2 regions of the Steroidobacter flavus genome follow, and region 2 is predicted to be linked to the other one. Evidence: riboswitches for the same ligand, from Rfam matches in the RefSeq annotation. Region 2 holds a riboswitch; the other holds the start of a gene.

Region 1 (7,268 bases), 510 kb from region 2:
CGTCACGCGCCCCGCGCGATACGCGGCCAGCAATCCTGGAATGCCCAGCATCGAATCCGGCCGAAACACCAGCGGGTCCAGAAAGTCGTCGTCGATGCGGCGATAAATCACATCGACCCGCTGCGGGCCGCGAGTGGTGCGCATGTAGAGGAACTCGTCGTCGACGAACAAATCCTGCCCCTCGACCAGCTCGATACCCATCTGCTGCGCGAGGAACGCGTGCTCGAAGTACGCGCTGTTATAAGCACCCGGCGTGAGGAGCACGACCGTCGGATCGTTCACACCGGACGGCGCGACGCTGCGCAGATTCTCCAGCAACAAATCGGGATAGTGCTCGACTGGCGCCACCGAATGCACCGCGAACAGCTCGGGAAACAATCGCATCATCATGCGCCGGTCTTCGAGCATGTATGACACGCCCGACGGCACCCGCAGATTGTCTTCGAGCACGTAGAACTCGCCGGCCCCGGCGCGCACGACATCGATGCCCGCGATGTGCGCATAGATCGAGCCCGGCACGTCGATGCCTTGCATCTCCGGCCGGTATTGACCGTTACACAGCACCTGTTCGGCGGGAATGCGGCCGGCCTGCAGGATCTCCTGCGAATGATAGATATCGTTGGTAAACGCGTTCAGCGCACGCACGCGCTGCTTCAAGCCGGCGGCCAGATGTTTCCATTCGTTGGCCGGGATGATGCGAGGGACGATGTCGAAGGGAATCAGCCGTTCGGTGCCCGCTTCTTCGCCGTACACGGTGAACGTGATGCCGACCCGATGAAACAACGTGTCGGCCTCGGCGCGCTTGTGAGCGACGCGCTCGCTGGGCGTGCGGGCCAGCCAGGAAGCGAAGGTCTTGTAGTGCTCGCGCACGTCGCCGTCGCTGGCATGCATTTCATCGTACGGAGTCGCCGACATCCAGACCTCTGTTGTAGCCGGCGGCAGCAGTGCCGCGGCTCGAGCTAGGTGTCAGGCGAAGGAGCGAAAAGCGTGCCAGCGGCGGAAGGCGCTGGTTATGCGTGAATCGTGAGCAGTTCGAGGCGGGACGCACCAACGCGAGGCCCGGCGGGCGGGCCCCACGCACGATGATGGGGCGCGGGCCCCATCATGAGGATCGATCGTCAAGGCATCTGGATCTTGCCGCCGCCGCGGCCACCGGTGATGCCGGGCATCGGGCCCTGCGGAACCACGAGCTGCGAGGCCTGTTGACGGCGCATCTCCTGGATCTGCTGCACGGTGCGCTCGATGGCCGCCTGAGCGGCCGGCGCGAAGCCGACCACGGCGTCCGCCAGCGTCTGGCCCTCGATCTCGAAGCTGATCGGCACCGGGCCCATGTTGGTCATGATCTCGGCCTGGCCGATGTACAGCACCGGCCGGCCGGGATCGGCCGAGCCATCGGCGCGCACCGGGGACAGGCGACGAATCGCACCGACCCGCCGATCGGTGAAATTTTCCTCCTGGTAGAGCCCTTCGGCGTCCATCTGCGGGTCTTGATTGCGTTCTTCGGCCATGTGAAACCTCTAATGAATTCGCCCGCTTGCGACGGACGGGTGTAAGCCTCGGTGCTTTATGACAGTAGACCAGCCGGCGCTCGCATCTTCAAGGCGGTGACAGTCTTCGTCAGGGGGCACAACGTCGTTACAATGGGGCCATCTTCAATGAGAGCAACGGGCGGTTCGCGCCCGAGTGACGCCCATGCAGGAAACCGACAACCCCTTCAGCGAAGCCTTCGGCAAGGCCGTCGATCTGGGCAACCGGATCGCCGACACGGATGACAAGGCCGACATCTGGGACATTGCCGACGGTCTGCTGGCGGGTGCCGTCCAGTACTGGTTGTACTCGCGACAACCCTGTTCGGATCCCGAATGCGAAGAATGTCAGCCGATCAGCACCGCCGAGGGCCGGATCGAGGAGCTGCGCAAGCTGATGCGCCAGTTCGCCGAAGAAAGCGAATATTTCCATTCACCCACGGACCGTAACGTTGGCCGCGCGTAAGTAGCGCGGCCGCACGCTCGCCCCCTTTCCCTCGTGGCGAAATTTTCGCCACATGCCCAGCATCATGACTGTGGTCGATTGTCAACGGCGGGCGCGTGAAATTTTCGCAGCAAAAAATACTTTGCGCGTACGTGCTTGATCCGTAATGCGGCGTAAATACAACGCGCGAATGCGAGGGCGTTTTGCGATCCAGCGCACACCGCCCGATTCGTGTCGCCCTTCACACTTTCGCCCGCGTGGCTTCTGCGGGAGACCGATGCGGTGGGAATGTTGAAGAACTTGAAGCTCAGACATCGCGCCTACGTGTGCGCGTACAACTCGTTTCGCTTCGCCGCGCGACTGCGCGGTGACTTGAGCGAGTTCGCGCCCTCGATCGCGGAAACCCTGGAGAGCGTGGGCGACGAGCTCGCCGCGCTCGCGCGCGACAGCTGCCCGACGGAGAACGAGCGTCGTCAGCTCATCGAGGGATTGGAAGGCGCGCTGCGTGCACTCGGTCTGTCCGACGCGGCGCAGGTTCATATCGTTTCTCAGCTCGCGCCACGCATCATGGCGGGTGAGCCGGCGAGCGCGAGCAAAGAAGCGTGGACGCGCATGGCGGTCTGATTTTGAACCTGAAAAACCGCTAAATGAGACATAACCTCAAGGCGATGGCAGCAGGTCACTTGTCGCCAATCCCCTTGTCTGCTGAAAGCGACCATAACGCTTGACTTATGCCGACGCGGTGCCGATGATCGAATCGTTCCAAGACGATTGCTAGATTTACTGGGCAAACTCGCCGAAAGGCGAGGACGCAAAGCTTCCGGTCTAACGGATTCATTTCCTAAGACAGCGGGGTTGCCACGGGGCCGCGACATAATGCGGCAACGGTTTCGCCACAAAAGATAACAGCGAAACTGCCGTGAACGAGCGCGATGCGCATACGCGCGCTCACTTCCCCGCCGAAATGATGTTCCGTTCAGCTTGAAGCGCGTCCACCGCAAGCGGGCGGTGTTCAGCGGCGCAACGGGTCGGGGAAGAAACGTGGAAGACAACACCAGCAAGGTCTATGTCGAGCCGGAAAGCTCACAGCCGGCGCTCGTCTCCCAGAGCTCAGGGAGCGGCACGCAGCTGTTTGTCATCAACCTGTGCGCGTCGATCGCGCCGGTGTCGACGACGGGCCGTAACATTCCCGGCCTCGAGAATTACAAGCTTTATCAGGTCGCGCGTGTCGAGGATGGACGCACGCGGCATCGTCTGCGCCTCGGCTTCTTCACCAACGAAGCGCATGCCGAACGTGTGCTCACTGTCGTTCGTCAGCAATATCCAACCGCATTCACGACCAGCCTGAGCGATGAAGATCGTCGTTTCGCTCGTGGCTATTTGCCGGCTGCGACGCCTGCGCCTGCGCCGCGTCCGACTGTTGCTGTAGTCAACACGCCGCCGCCGGCTCCCGTTGCCGCTGCTCCTGCTCCTGCCCCGAAGGCCGCGCCCGCTCCTGTCGCTGCAGCTCCCGCTCCCAAGGCTGCGCCCGCGCCCGTCGTCGCGCCGCCCGCGCAAGTTGCCGCCAAGCCCGCGGTCGCTGCGAAACCTGTTGCAGCGAAGCCCGCTCAACCTGCAAAGCCCGCTGCCAAAGCGCCGACCGACGAAATCGTCGAGATGACTTGGGAGCCGGACGAAGAGACCAAGGCCGCAGTCACGTCAGCGTCGTTGCCGAAGATCAAAGCGCTCACTGAAGCCATTGGCCTCGATGAGATGAGCTGGAACGACGATCCCACTCCTGCTCCGACGCCTGCTCCGTCGAAAGAACCGCTCGCTGTCGGTTTGTTGAGCGGCAAGTTCGCCGCACTCGACACCAGCAAGCTGAAGATCAAGACCACGCCTCCGGCCGCCGCGCCTGCGCCGGTCGCAAGCAAGCCTGTGACTCCGCCCGCGCCCGCCACCATCCCGCCAAAGCTGGATACAGCCGCGAGCGTGCGCGTGCCTGCGCTGACTTTCTCCGATCCTGAACCGACGCCCGCCGCTGCGCAGAAGTCGAACGGATCGAACGAGCCGTATCACGTCGGCAAAGGCCTTAACATCGAAGAAGTCGATGCGTTCGAGCTCGACCTCTATGACGAACCGCCGGCCAAGGCCGCCGCGCCCGCTCCGCAGCCCGCGCCCGCTGTAACAAACAAAGCCGCTGCGGCTAAACCCGCTGCTCCTGCGCCGAAGCCTGCGCCCGCTGCCGCGAAGCCAGCATCGCCGCCGCCGGCTGCAAAGAAGAACGAGCCACCTGCGAAGCCTGTTGCTCCTCCGGTGACCAACAAGGCCGCTCCGCCGATTCCGAAGCAAGTGCCGCCTGCGCTGGTTCGCGACGCTTCGAACGCGCATCCGAATCTCGACAGCACGCAGACCATCCGCGCGCTGACCAACGAAGAGATGAGCGATGCCGCGCAGGAAAAGTGGTTTGCGATTCAGCTCGCGGCGTCCGAGCAGCCGGTGAATCTGGACATCCTGCCGCACCTCGATATTTTCGAGGCCTATCGTTTGTATTCCGTCGCGACCGCCGGCAGCGGCAAGATCGTGCACTCGCTGCGCCTCGGTTTCTTCAAAGAAGCCGTGTCGGCCGAAGCGGTCACCGGCTATCTCAAGACGTTCTTCGCGTCGCCTTCGGTCCTGCGCATCAGCGTCGCCGAGCAGGCCCGCTTCAAGGATGCGCCTCAGCCGCGTCGCGCCGAGCCGGAAGAGCCGAAGAACAACGTCGTCGAGCTCAATAACGCCCGCGCCAATCGCGCGCCGGTGGTGCCAACAGTCACCATGGAAGTCGATCCGTCGGCCACCGGAGCGTTCCGTCCCAATGCCACCGGCGCGTTCCGCCCGAACGCCACGGGCTCGCTGAACTCCGCCACCGGCACGTTCAAGCCCGGCGCGACGGGTGCGTTCAAGCCCAACGCCACCGGCGCCTTCAAGCTGAATTCCACCGGCGTTCATAAAGCGCTGGATAGCAAAGTCGCCGCCAAGTCCGCCGCTCCCGCCATCAAGCGCTCCGAGCCGACACGCTCCGGCAATACCGGCAAGCACAAGCAACTCAAGCGCAGCCTGGCCGATGAGTTGATGGAAGAGGCGCGCGAAGTCGAGTTGTCGGAGAGCGGCGTTCGCAAGCTGCCGCAGAACGGCTCGCTGCTGTCGCGGCTGCTAGGCAAGAAGAAATAGCGCCGCCCCGCGCGTCTGCGGCAAACTGCTCCGTCTCTTTCCTGACGAGGCCGAGCCGTGGATATCAGAACCGCCGATCTTTGCGATCAATTCAGCGACGAGCTGGACATTTGCGAGCCGCTGTTCGGCGACTTCGGCGGCCAGATCCAGTTCGGCGGCCCGATCGCCACCATCAAGTGCTTCGAAGACAATTCCCTGGTTCGCGAGCTGACCGCTGAAGCCGGCAACGGCCGCGTGCTCGTCATCGACGCCGGTGGCTCCATGCGCCGTGCTGTGGTCGGCGACATGCTCGCCCAGAAAGCGGTCGACAACGGCTGGGCCGGCATCGTCGTGTACGGCTGCGTCCGTGACTCCGCCGCCCTCGCCGATATGCCCATCGGCGTCAAAGCGCTCGGCACGCATCCGATGAAGACCGACAAGCGCGGCGAAGGTCAGCGCGACATCGTCGTCCGCTTCGGCGGCGTGACCTTCCGCCCCGGCGACTGGCTGTACGCCGACGAAGACGGCGTCATCGTCGCTCGCCGCGCGCTGGTCAAATAACGATCATCGATAGCTCGGGGCGGCACTCAGTCGCCGCCCCGACTAGCGCGAGCTCACCGCTTCAATCCAACGACGAAATCCGCGCTCGCCACATATTCCGCAGGCGGTGGATTGTCGAGCACGATCACCTGGCCTTTGTTACTCGCCACGCAACGAGCGGTGGCCACTTCCTGACCGCTGCGCGTGTAAGCGCTCAGCGCGATCGTGAATTGTTTCGGGAAATAATCGAGCGGGCTGGCTGCGCCATCGACCACGCGAATGCGGACCTTCTTGGCGTTGGGCAGATACGTGTCGACGAATGCCGAGACGCAGGCGTCAGTCGCTTTGTGAAGCGGGCTGGCCTGAGCCAGGAACGGGGTCGAGGCCAGGATCGCCAGGCTCACGACGGCCAGGGGCTTGTGGATACTCATCGGATACCTCCGTATGCACTTTGATGACGGAGTGAGTATTGATGAGCGGCGCGGCCCACCCTTTGATCTAGATCAGTCGCGAGCCACTTTTCGGCTACAGCCGCATTTTCTTTGCATAACCTGTCATTTCCAGATAGCCGCGACCGATGGGCTTGTCGCCCTCGAATGCGCGGACGGCACCTTCCCAATAGATCGTACCGGTGCTGCCGCTGGCGTCGTTTTCCTGGTCGTCCATCAGGGGCTTCAATGTGATGACCCGATCGCCGACCGTGACTTGCCACTCGACCGGATAGCGAACACCCGTGCGAGGCGAGCGCCAATCGCGCACTGGCTTCCATTTCACCGCTTCGGGTTTATATGAAACACCTTCGTTAGCACCGGCGGCACGCGACTTGGCGGCGGCCCACAGTGCGCCGCCTTGAACGTCGCGCATTTGGAACATCATCAATGCGCCGCCGTCGTCGAGATTGAGGCCGACCCAATCCCAGCCCTGCGCACGCGCGTCCACGATGGCGCCGGACCACTCGTGATCGAACCAGGCGACGCCACGCACGGCTCGATCCTTGCCATCGACGACCAATCGTCCGGTGACGGCGAGTTGCGGCAGGCTGTAGTAATAGCTGGCCGAGCTTGGGCTCGGGCCTTTTTGACTGAAGCCGCGATCGCCTTGAAGCAACGGCGGCGCCTTGGGCTGCAGCTTCAAGTCGAGCTGCAAGTCGTCGCCCTTGGCAACCGCGATGTATGTGTCGCCGTCACGGCGCAGCTGCCAGTCATCGATGTAAACATCGAGCGATCCTTCCGCCGCATCGGCCAACCCGAAGCCGGCGCGGGCGGACTTCTCGTGATGTAACAGCGTGCCGCGCTTCGGATCGCTGATAGCAAGATGACCGAACAAGACCTGGCGCAAGGCGAAGCGCGAGGGATTGTCGTCGTCGATGCCGGTGCGGGAACGAAAGAACGTCAACTGGAACCCGACCGGTGTGTCGCCCGCGCCGTCGAGCCAGCCGGTGACATACCACCACTCGGTCTTGAACTGAGGGTGACTGCCTTCGTCGCGCGGGAACTCGAGTTCATAACCCGGGACCACGGCCGGATATTTAACGTCGGCGCGAGCGCCCGCAGTCACGAAGAACACAACCGCCAGCGACATGCATA
Region 2 (7,268 bases):
GCTGGTCACGACCGGACTATGGGATAGTCAGGTGCAGTACTACGAGCCCGCCAAATGGGTCGCCAAATTACGACGGCACAATACCGGCAGCCGTGCGTTGTTGTTGCACGTCAACCTGGAGGCAGGTCATGGCGGCAAGTCGGGGAGATATGAGCACATGCGAGAAGTGGCTCGGGAATATGGATTCGTCATCGCTCTGGCGGAAGGCGCCAGCATTGGAGAGGCGCCATGAGTCACACGGGCTACATCCTGCTCGCGGATGACAATCCCACCGATGCGGAGCTGACGATTCGCGCGCTGGAGATCGGCGGCGTCTCGCAACAGGTCGTTTGGGTTCAGGATGGCGAGGCGGCACTCCACTATGTGTTCCGCCAGGGCGTGTATGCGCAGCGCGTGTCGGGCAATCCGAAACTGATGCTGCTCGACCTGCACATGCCGAAGATCGACGGCCTGGACGTGCTGGCGCAGATCAAGGCCGATCCCAAGACGCGCTCGACGCCGGTCGTGATCATGTCGTCCTCCGATCAGGAGTCGGACATGATGCGCAGCTACGAGGCGCATGCGAACAGTTACATCGTGAAGCCGGTGGACTTCAAACAGTTCACCGACCAGGTGTCGCTGCTCGGCCAGTACTGGACCCGCATCAATCGCGCCGGGCCCTGAACGTCCACCGCGAAATGTGGACTATGTCTCCCTTTACGGCTCAGAGTTCCCCCTAGTCGTGCTAATCCTTGGGGGCGCCGGGCATACTTCGGGGGCTCCGAAGGACTGTTTTAAGGCTGGCGCGCTCGCGCCGGGAGACTAGGCATGGGTGTCATCCTGATCGCATTCGAGCGCGAGTCCGAGCAAAGCGCGCTCGAGACTCTGCTGTCGGGTCGCGGTCATCGGGTTCTGAAGTCCGCCAACGGGCTCGCGGCATTGGATGTCGCGCGCCGCGAGGCGCCTCAGGCCATTGTGTCGGACATCGTCCTGCCCCGTATGGACGGCTTCGCCCTATGCCGCAAATGGAAGCAGGACGAACGCCTGCAGAATATTCCTTTCCTGTTTTATACCCGCCGGCACGACGACCCGAAGTACGAGCGCTTTGCCCTGGAGCTGGGCGCCGAACGTTTCCTCGCACGCTCGACGCCGCCGGAAAAGCTGCTGAGCGCGCTGGATGAGCTGCTGCCGCCGGGTCATGCGAACGGCGCGCGTGCCAGTGGCCCGGCTCCCGCCAACGGCCACGGTAATGGCGCGAGCGGCAACACCCGTCCGATGAATATGCTCGACACGGCAGCCATGCAGCGCTTCGCCGTGCTCGAAAAATCTCAGGCCGAAGCGCTCGAGAAGGCGCAGGCCGCGCAACGTGTGCAAGCGGTGCAGGCAGCGGAGCTCGATAAAGCGCAGCGTCTGCAGGCGGCGCAAGCCGAAGCGCTGGAGCGCGTTCAACGCACGCAGACCGCTCAAGCGGAAGCTTTGGAAAAGGCCCAGCGCGCTCAGCTCGAAGCGGTCGAGCGCGCCGATCGATTGCAGGTCGAAGTGGCGGAAAAAGCCCAGCAGGCGGAAGCTCAGGCCGAGGCGCTGGAACGTGCAACTCAGAGCCATGCGCGTCTGCGCTCCCAAATCAGCGAGCTCGAAGCGAGCAATCAGCGAGTCGCCGCCGGTGAGGCGCGTTTCCGTCGCGTGTTCGAGAGCAATCCGCAGCCGATGTGGATCGCCGATCATGCCACCGGTGGCTTTATCGCCGTCAACGACACGGCGCTGGCCATGTATGGTTATTCGCGCGCCGAATTCCTCGGCTTGAAAGCGTCGGCGCTGGAATTGTCGGGTGCCGACTCGCGCGACGCGTCGGTCCGCATGCATCAGCGCAAGGACGGTGGCGCGCTCGCGTTGTCGATCTCCTCGCAGCAGATCGAGTTCGACGGTCGCAATGCCGAGCTGGTCGCCGCGTTCGACCTCACGCAGCGGCTCGACAACGAGCGCCAGCTTCAGGAACAGGCGAAGGCCGGCAACGCATTGCTGGACCAGGCGGCCGATGGCTCGTGGCTGCTCGGCAGCGATGGCCAGATCCAGGACGTGAACGCGACGTACTGCCGCATGTCCGGCTACAGCAAGGAAGAGCTGTTGGGCATGAACGCCGCGGACATCGAGGATCCGACCTCGGGCGAGACCACCCTGCGCTTGCAGCTTGGCCGCGTGCGCGGTGGCGGTCGCTATGAGACCAAGCATCGTCGCAAGGACGGCACGCTGTTCGACGTCGAAGTGAGCGTCGGGCTGCTGGAGAACACGCGCGGCGACAGCATCGTGCTGATTCGCGAGACCGCTCAGCGCCGTCGCGACTTGATCGCGAACCGGCTGCTCCAGCGGCAGGCGGATTTCCTGGTCGATCTGTTCAAGCACGCCGACTCGCTCGACGAGTCCGCGATCGTGCGCCGGGTGATCGAGCAGGCGCTCGAAGCGACGCGCAGCCCGCTGGCCTATTTGTATTTCGTCGATAACACGCACAAGACCATGACGCTCGCCGCCTGGCGCGATGGCAGCCGGCCGCAAGCGGTGATGGCCAATTCGGAGCCGCAGCCCATTGGCCGCGCGATGATGCTCAGCGAATGTGTGCGCGGTAAGCACGCGACCTGGACCAACGACGTCGCCCGCAAGCCGCAGAACGACGGTCTGCCGGATCTGACGCGGTTCATGGCGGTGCCGATCCTGTCTGGCGACGAAGTGGTCGCCGTGCTCGGTGTCGGCAATCGTGAATCGAATTACGGCGAAGAAGACCAGCGTGTGCTCGCTGCGTTGGCCGAGGGTGCGTGGCGTGTCCTGCACTCGAAGCGTGCGCATGCAGTGACGCTGAGCGCGCTCCAGCGAACCGATGTGGCGCTTCAGGGCATGATCGATTCGTTCGTTCGCATGAGCGAGCGGCACGATCCATACACCGCCGGCTCGTCGCGTCGCCTGGCGGCGCTGGCGGTCGCGATCGGACGCGAGGCGGGCCTCGATGGCGAGCGTCAGCACGGCCTGCGTGTTGCAGCTCTGTTACACGACATCGGTAACATCGCGGTGCCGGCTTCCATTCTGAGCAAGCCCGCGCCGCTGACCGAGACCGAAGTCGCGCTGATGCGCACTCACGTCGAAGAAGGTTGCCAGCTGCTCGCGGATATCGATCTCGGCGCTCCCGTGGCCGACATCGTTTACCAGTCGCACGAACGTTTCGACGGCAGCGGTTATCCGCGCGGCTTGAAAGGTGAGGACATCATGATCGAAGCGCGCATCCTCGCGATCGCGGATACGGTCGAAGCGATGTGCTCGCCACGACCCTACCGTCCGGCCGCCGGCATGGACGCGGCGCTCGACGAGCTCAACCGCGGTGCGGGCAAACGTTACGACGAACACTTAGTGGCGGCCTGCACCCGGCTCATCCGGCAGCACGGCTTCACCTTGCCCGAATAACGATATTTCCCGAGAAAAACAGGCCTTTTTGTGCCGAGGCATCAGGCCTCGGCTGGGCCCCCGATAAGCGTCGCCATTAAGCGTCGCTGAAACTTCCCGGCTCCCGCTTGCAGGTTTTCCTGAACGCGTTTGGGGGCTGGCCCGATTGGTCGCATTGTTAACTTCCAGCACAATGGGCCCTGTCTGAAAGGGCAAAGCCGTTCGAAAGACGGTGACGCAAAGCCTCCGGTCCTCTGGCGCCGCTGTTCCAGCAGCCGCACCAAAGATAGCGGGGTTGCCGTTTCAGCCTGAACGATCAGGTTGTCTCGTGAAGTTTTTCGGCCTGCCGCCCGCGCTCTTTAGCGCCGGCCCAGCAAAGCCAGCTTCCCTTGCCAGACAAAGGTGCTCGCACCGACACGCATGCGTGTCGTGGGTGCGAGCTGGCATCGGAACACAGTGCTTTGCTGGAGCTTGCTCATGCGCTTTTCTGCTTCGTTCGCCGCGGTCGCGGCGCTGGCGTCGCTCGCCAATCTCGCCTCTGCCCAGACCGTCAATCTGCCGCCGACCATCAGCGGCACGCCGCCGACGGTCATCAAGGTCAACACCACCTATAACTTCCTGCCGACCGCGAGCGATCCGGAAGGTCGTGCGCTGAAGTTCAGCGTCGTCAACAAGCCGAGCTGGATGGCAGTGAGCCCGAACAGCGGCCGCCTGATGGGTTACCCGAAGTCGCCGGGCACCTGGAACAACATCACTTTGCGCGTGACCGATGGCAAGAACGTCGTGTCGCTGCCGGCTTTCTCCATCACCGCGAATGCCACGGGCACGTCCACCGCGAACCGCGCGCCGACGATCAGCGGCACGCCGGCGACGACTGCGACGGTTGGCACCGCGTATCGCTTCCAGCCTTCCGCGAGCGATGCCGATGGCAACACGCTCGGCTACACGATCACGAATCGTCCGGCCTGGGCGAGCTTCAGCACGACCACGGGTGTGTTGAGCGGCACGCCGACCGCGACCGGCACGTTCTCGAACATCGTGATCGGCGTGAGCGACGGTCGTGTGACCACTTCGCTACCGGCGTTCTCGATCGTCGTTTCCAATTCCACCAACCGCGCGCCGGTCATCAGCGGCACGCCGTCGACCTCGGTCAACGCGGGCAGCGCTTATAGCTTCCGTCCGACCGCGAGCGATCCGGATGGCAACACGCTGACGTACTCGATCGCGAATCGTCCGAGCTGGGCCACGTTCAACACCAGCACCGGTCAGCTGACCGGCACGCCGAGCGCCACGCAAGTCGGCTCGTACGCCAACATCACCATCAGCGTGAGCGACGGTCGTGCGACCACTTCGCTGGCAGCGTTCGCGATCAACGTGGTCGATGTGTCCAACGGTGGTGCAACGCTGAGCTGGACTGCTCCGACTTCGAACACGGATGGCAGCACGCTGAGCAACCTGGCTGGCTATCGCATCTCGTACGGCACGAGCGCGAGCGCGCTGACGCAGACGGTGCAGATCTCGAACCCGAGCGTCACCACGTATTCGCTGAGCAGTCTCTCGCCGGGCACCTACTACTTCGCGGTGCGCGCTTACACGAGCAACGGCACGGAGAGCTCGAACTCGAACGTCTCCTCGAAGGTCGTGCCGTAACTCTCGACGGTAGAACGTTGATGAAACAGCGGCGGCTGGAGCGATCCAGCCGCCGCTTTGCGTTTTATGGACTGTTAAATATCGGCTCGCATACACGAGCGCCGTCTGGATTCTGACGTTGTTATGTGAATTCGCAGTGACAAATCCACCGCAGTGCTGTCGGCCGCCACCGACAATTGCAAAAACAAATTTCCTACGATTTACTGCGTCCCGACCACGAAGTTTTGTTCAATCGGAATTTGTCGAATCGCATTCGCTCTACTGGACGCGGCCTCACGGCAGCGAGAGCGGTGAGAGACGCAGAGCCGGCAGAACAACCCTTCACCAGGGCATAACCGTCGAAAGACGGCGACGCAAAGCCTCCGGTCCTACAGCGTGAGCTGGGGATAGCGGGGTTGCCGGCCAGCTCTTCTTGCGTCACCGAGCTAGCCGTCATCCTTCTCGCCTTCCTTGCTGCTGTTCGATCGCGCCACGCGGCCCCGGGGTCAACATGACCAACTAGGGAGCAGCAGAAAGTGATATCGGCAAACCCGTCGAAAGGCGGGGACGCAAAGCCTCCGGTCTACTGGAACGCAGCGTGCGATGCGCCGCGCTCCTATGACAGCGGGGTTGCCACTTTCGCCACCGACACGATGTTCGCAAGGCCCCTTGCGAGCGCGTGCACGAGCGAAGGTGTAACGAATGAGCTGCCGATAGCGCACCAGCCCGTGCGCGCCAACCTTTCCCTGCGCTTCGAGCCTCGCGTCTCGACCGCGATGGCTGCATCACATCCGGAAAACAGCAACGCAACTCAACGCCGGTCTTCGGGCCGTCGTCGTTGCGCGCGAAGCCAAGGTACGAGCAATGATTCCAACACTTTTCGGGAAGACCTTCCTGCAGCGAGCGCTGCTGGCCTTGATTGCGGCGTCGTTGAGCGCCTGCGGCGGCGGCGACGACGATAGCGGCAGCAGTTTAACGGGCGGCGCCGTCAGCGAGCAGCCGCCGGCGGGCGACACTGGCGCCGACGACCCGGCGTTGCCGACACCGGCGAATCAGCCTCCGTCGGTCACCGGCGTTCCACCCACGACGGTGGCTGCGGGCGAGGCTTACTCTTTCACGCCGCTCGCGACCGACGACGACGACGACTTCCTCGAGTACTTCGTCACCAACAAGCCCACCTGGGCGAGCTTCGACACCGAGACCGGCAGGCTGAGCGGCATTCCGCAAGCCACGAATGTCGGTGAGAGCGAGGACATCACCATCAGCGTCACCGACGGTCGCGACACGAGCTCGGTTACGTTCAAGATCAAGGTGTGTTCGGCCAGTTGTCCGTCGGGCAACAGCCCGCCGACGATTTCCGGCACGCCGGCGTCGTCGGTGATCGTGGATCAGGCTTACTCGTTCCGACCGACCACCAGCGATCTGGAAAACGATCGTCTGCGGTTCTCGATTTCCAATCGTCCGTCGTGGATGACTTTCAACACCGCGACCGGCCAGCTGTCGGGCACGCCGGGTGCGACCAACGTCGCGACGTATTCGAACATCGTCATCAGCGTCAACGACGGCACCAGCACGGTCCTGCTGCCGGCGTTCTCCATCCAGGTGCGTGGTCTCGACAATCGTGCGCCGACGATTACCGGCACGCCGGGAACGAGCGTGCAGGTGATGCAGACGTATTCGTTCGTGCCGAGCGCCAGCGATGCCGATGGCGATACGCTGGTTTTCCGCGTCAGCAATCTGCCGCGCTGGGCGACCTTCAGCACCGCGACTGGCCGCTTGAGCGGCACACCGGCGACCACCGATGTTGGCACCTATGCGAGAGTGACCGTCGGTGTCAGCGACGGCCGCACGACCACGTCACTGCCGGCATTCACGATCGTGGTCAGCGCGGCGCCAAATCGTGCGCCGACGATCAGCGGCACGCCGGCGACCACTGCGACCACGGGCACGGCGTATTCGTTCACGCCGACCGCGAGCGATCCGGATGGCAACACGCTGCGCTACACGTTCACGAATTGCCCGACCTGGGCGACCTGCAATGCCGATACGGGACGCGTGAGCGGCACGCCGACCGCGGCGGGCACGTTCTCGAACATTCGGATCAGCGTGACCGACGGTAATCTCACAGCGACGCTGCCGGCCTTCGCGATCACTGTCACGGCGGCCACTCCGACCAATCGCGCGCCGACGATCAGCGGCACGCCGGCAACGACCGTGTCGGGAGGCGCGACCTA

Evidence for each region. A riboswitch is a leader RNA that binds a small molecule or an ion and turns the genes downstream of it on or off. The one in region 2 is predicted to bind cyclic di-GMP.
Region 1: it holds a riboswitch for cyclic di-GMP, as region 2 does, so the genes downstream of both, ACFPN2_RS11000 (hypothetical protein) here and ACFPN2_RS13165 (fibronectin type III domain-containing protein) in region 2, are expected to answer to the same signal.

Annotation. Positions count from the first base shown of each region.
Region 1 is NZ_JBHSDU010000003.1:1,242,220-1,249,487, forward strand. Features, by position in the region: gene ACFPN2_RS10980 (circularly permuted type 2 ATP-grasp protein) at 1-915, opposite strand, end outside; gene ACFPN2_RS10985 (hypothetical protein) at 1,119-1,508, opposite strand; gene ACFPN2_RS10990 (hypothetical protein) at 1,693-1,992, shown strand; gene ACFPN2_RS10995 (hypothetical protein) at 2,260-2,595, shown strand; cyclic di-GMP riboswitch class I at 2,748-2,834, shown strand; gene ACFPN2_RS11000 (hypothetical protein) at 3,013-5,163, shown strand; gene rraA (ribonuclease E activity regulator RraA) at 5,221-5,703, shown strand; gene ACFPN2_RS11010 (hypothetical protein) at 5,757-6,113, opposite strand; gene ACFPN2_RS11015 (lipocalin-like domain-containing protein) at 6,208-7,268, opposite strand, start outside.
Region 2 is NZ_JBHSDU010000003.1:1,756,692-1,763,959, reverse strand. Features, by position in the region: gene ACFPN2_RS13180 (S9 family peptidase) at 1-232, shown strand, start outside; gene ACFPN2_RS13175 (response regulator) at 229-663, shown strand; gene ACFPN2_RS13170 (HD domain-containing phosphohydrolase) at 808-3,426, shown strand; cyclic di-GMP riboswitch class I at 3,607-3,708, shown strand; gene ACFPN2_RS13165 (fibronectin type III domain-containing protein) at 3,883-5,055, shown strand; cyclic di-GMP riboswitch class I at 5,374-5,458, shown strand; cyclic di-GMP riboswitch class I at 5,569-5,672, shown strand; gene ACFPN2_RS13160 (fibronectin type III domain-containing protein) at 5,899-7,268, shown strand, end outside.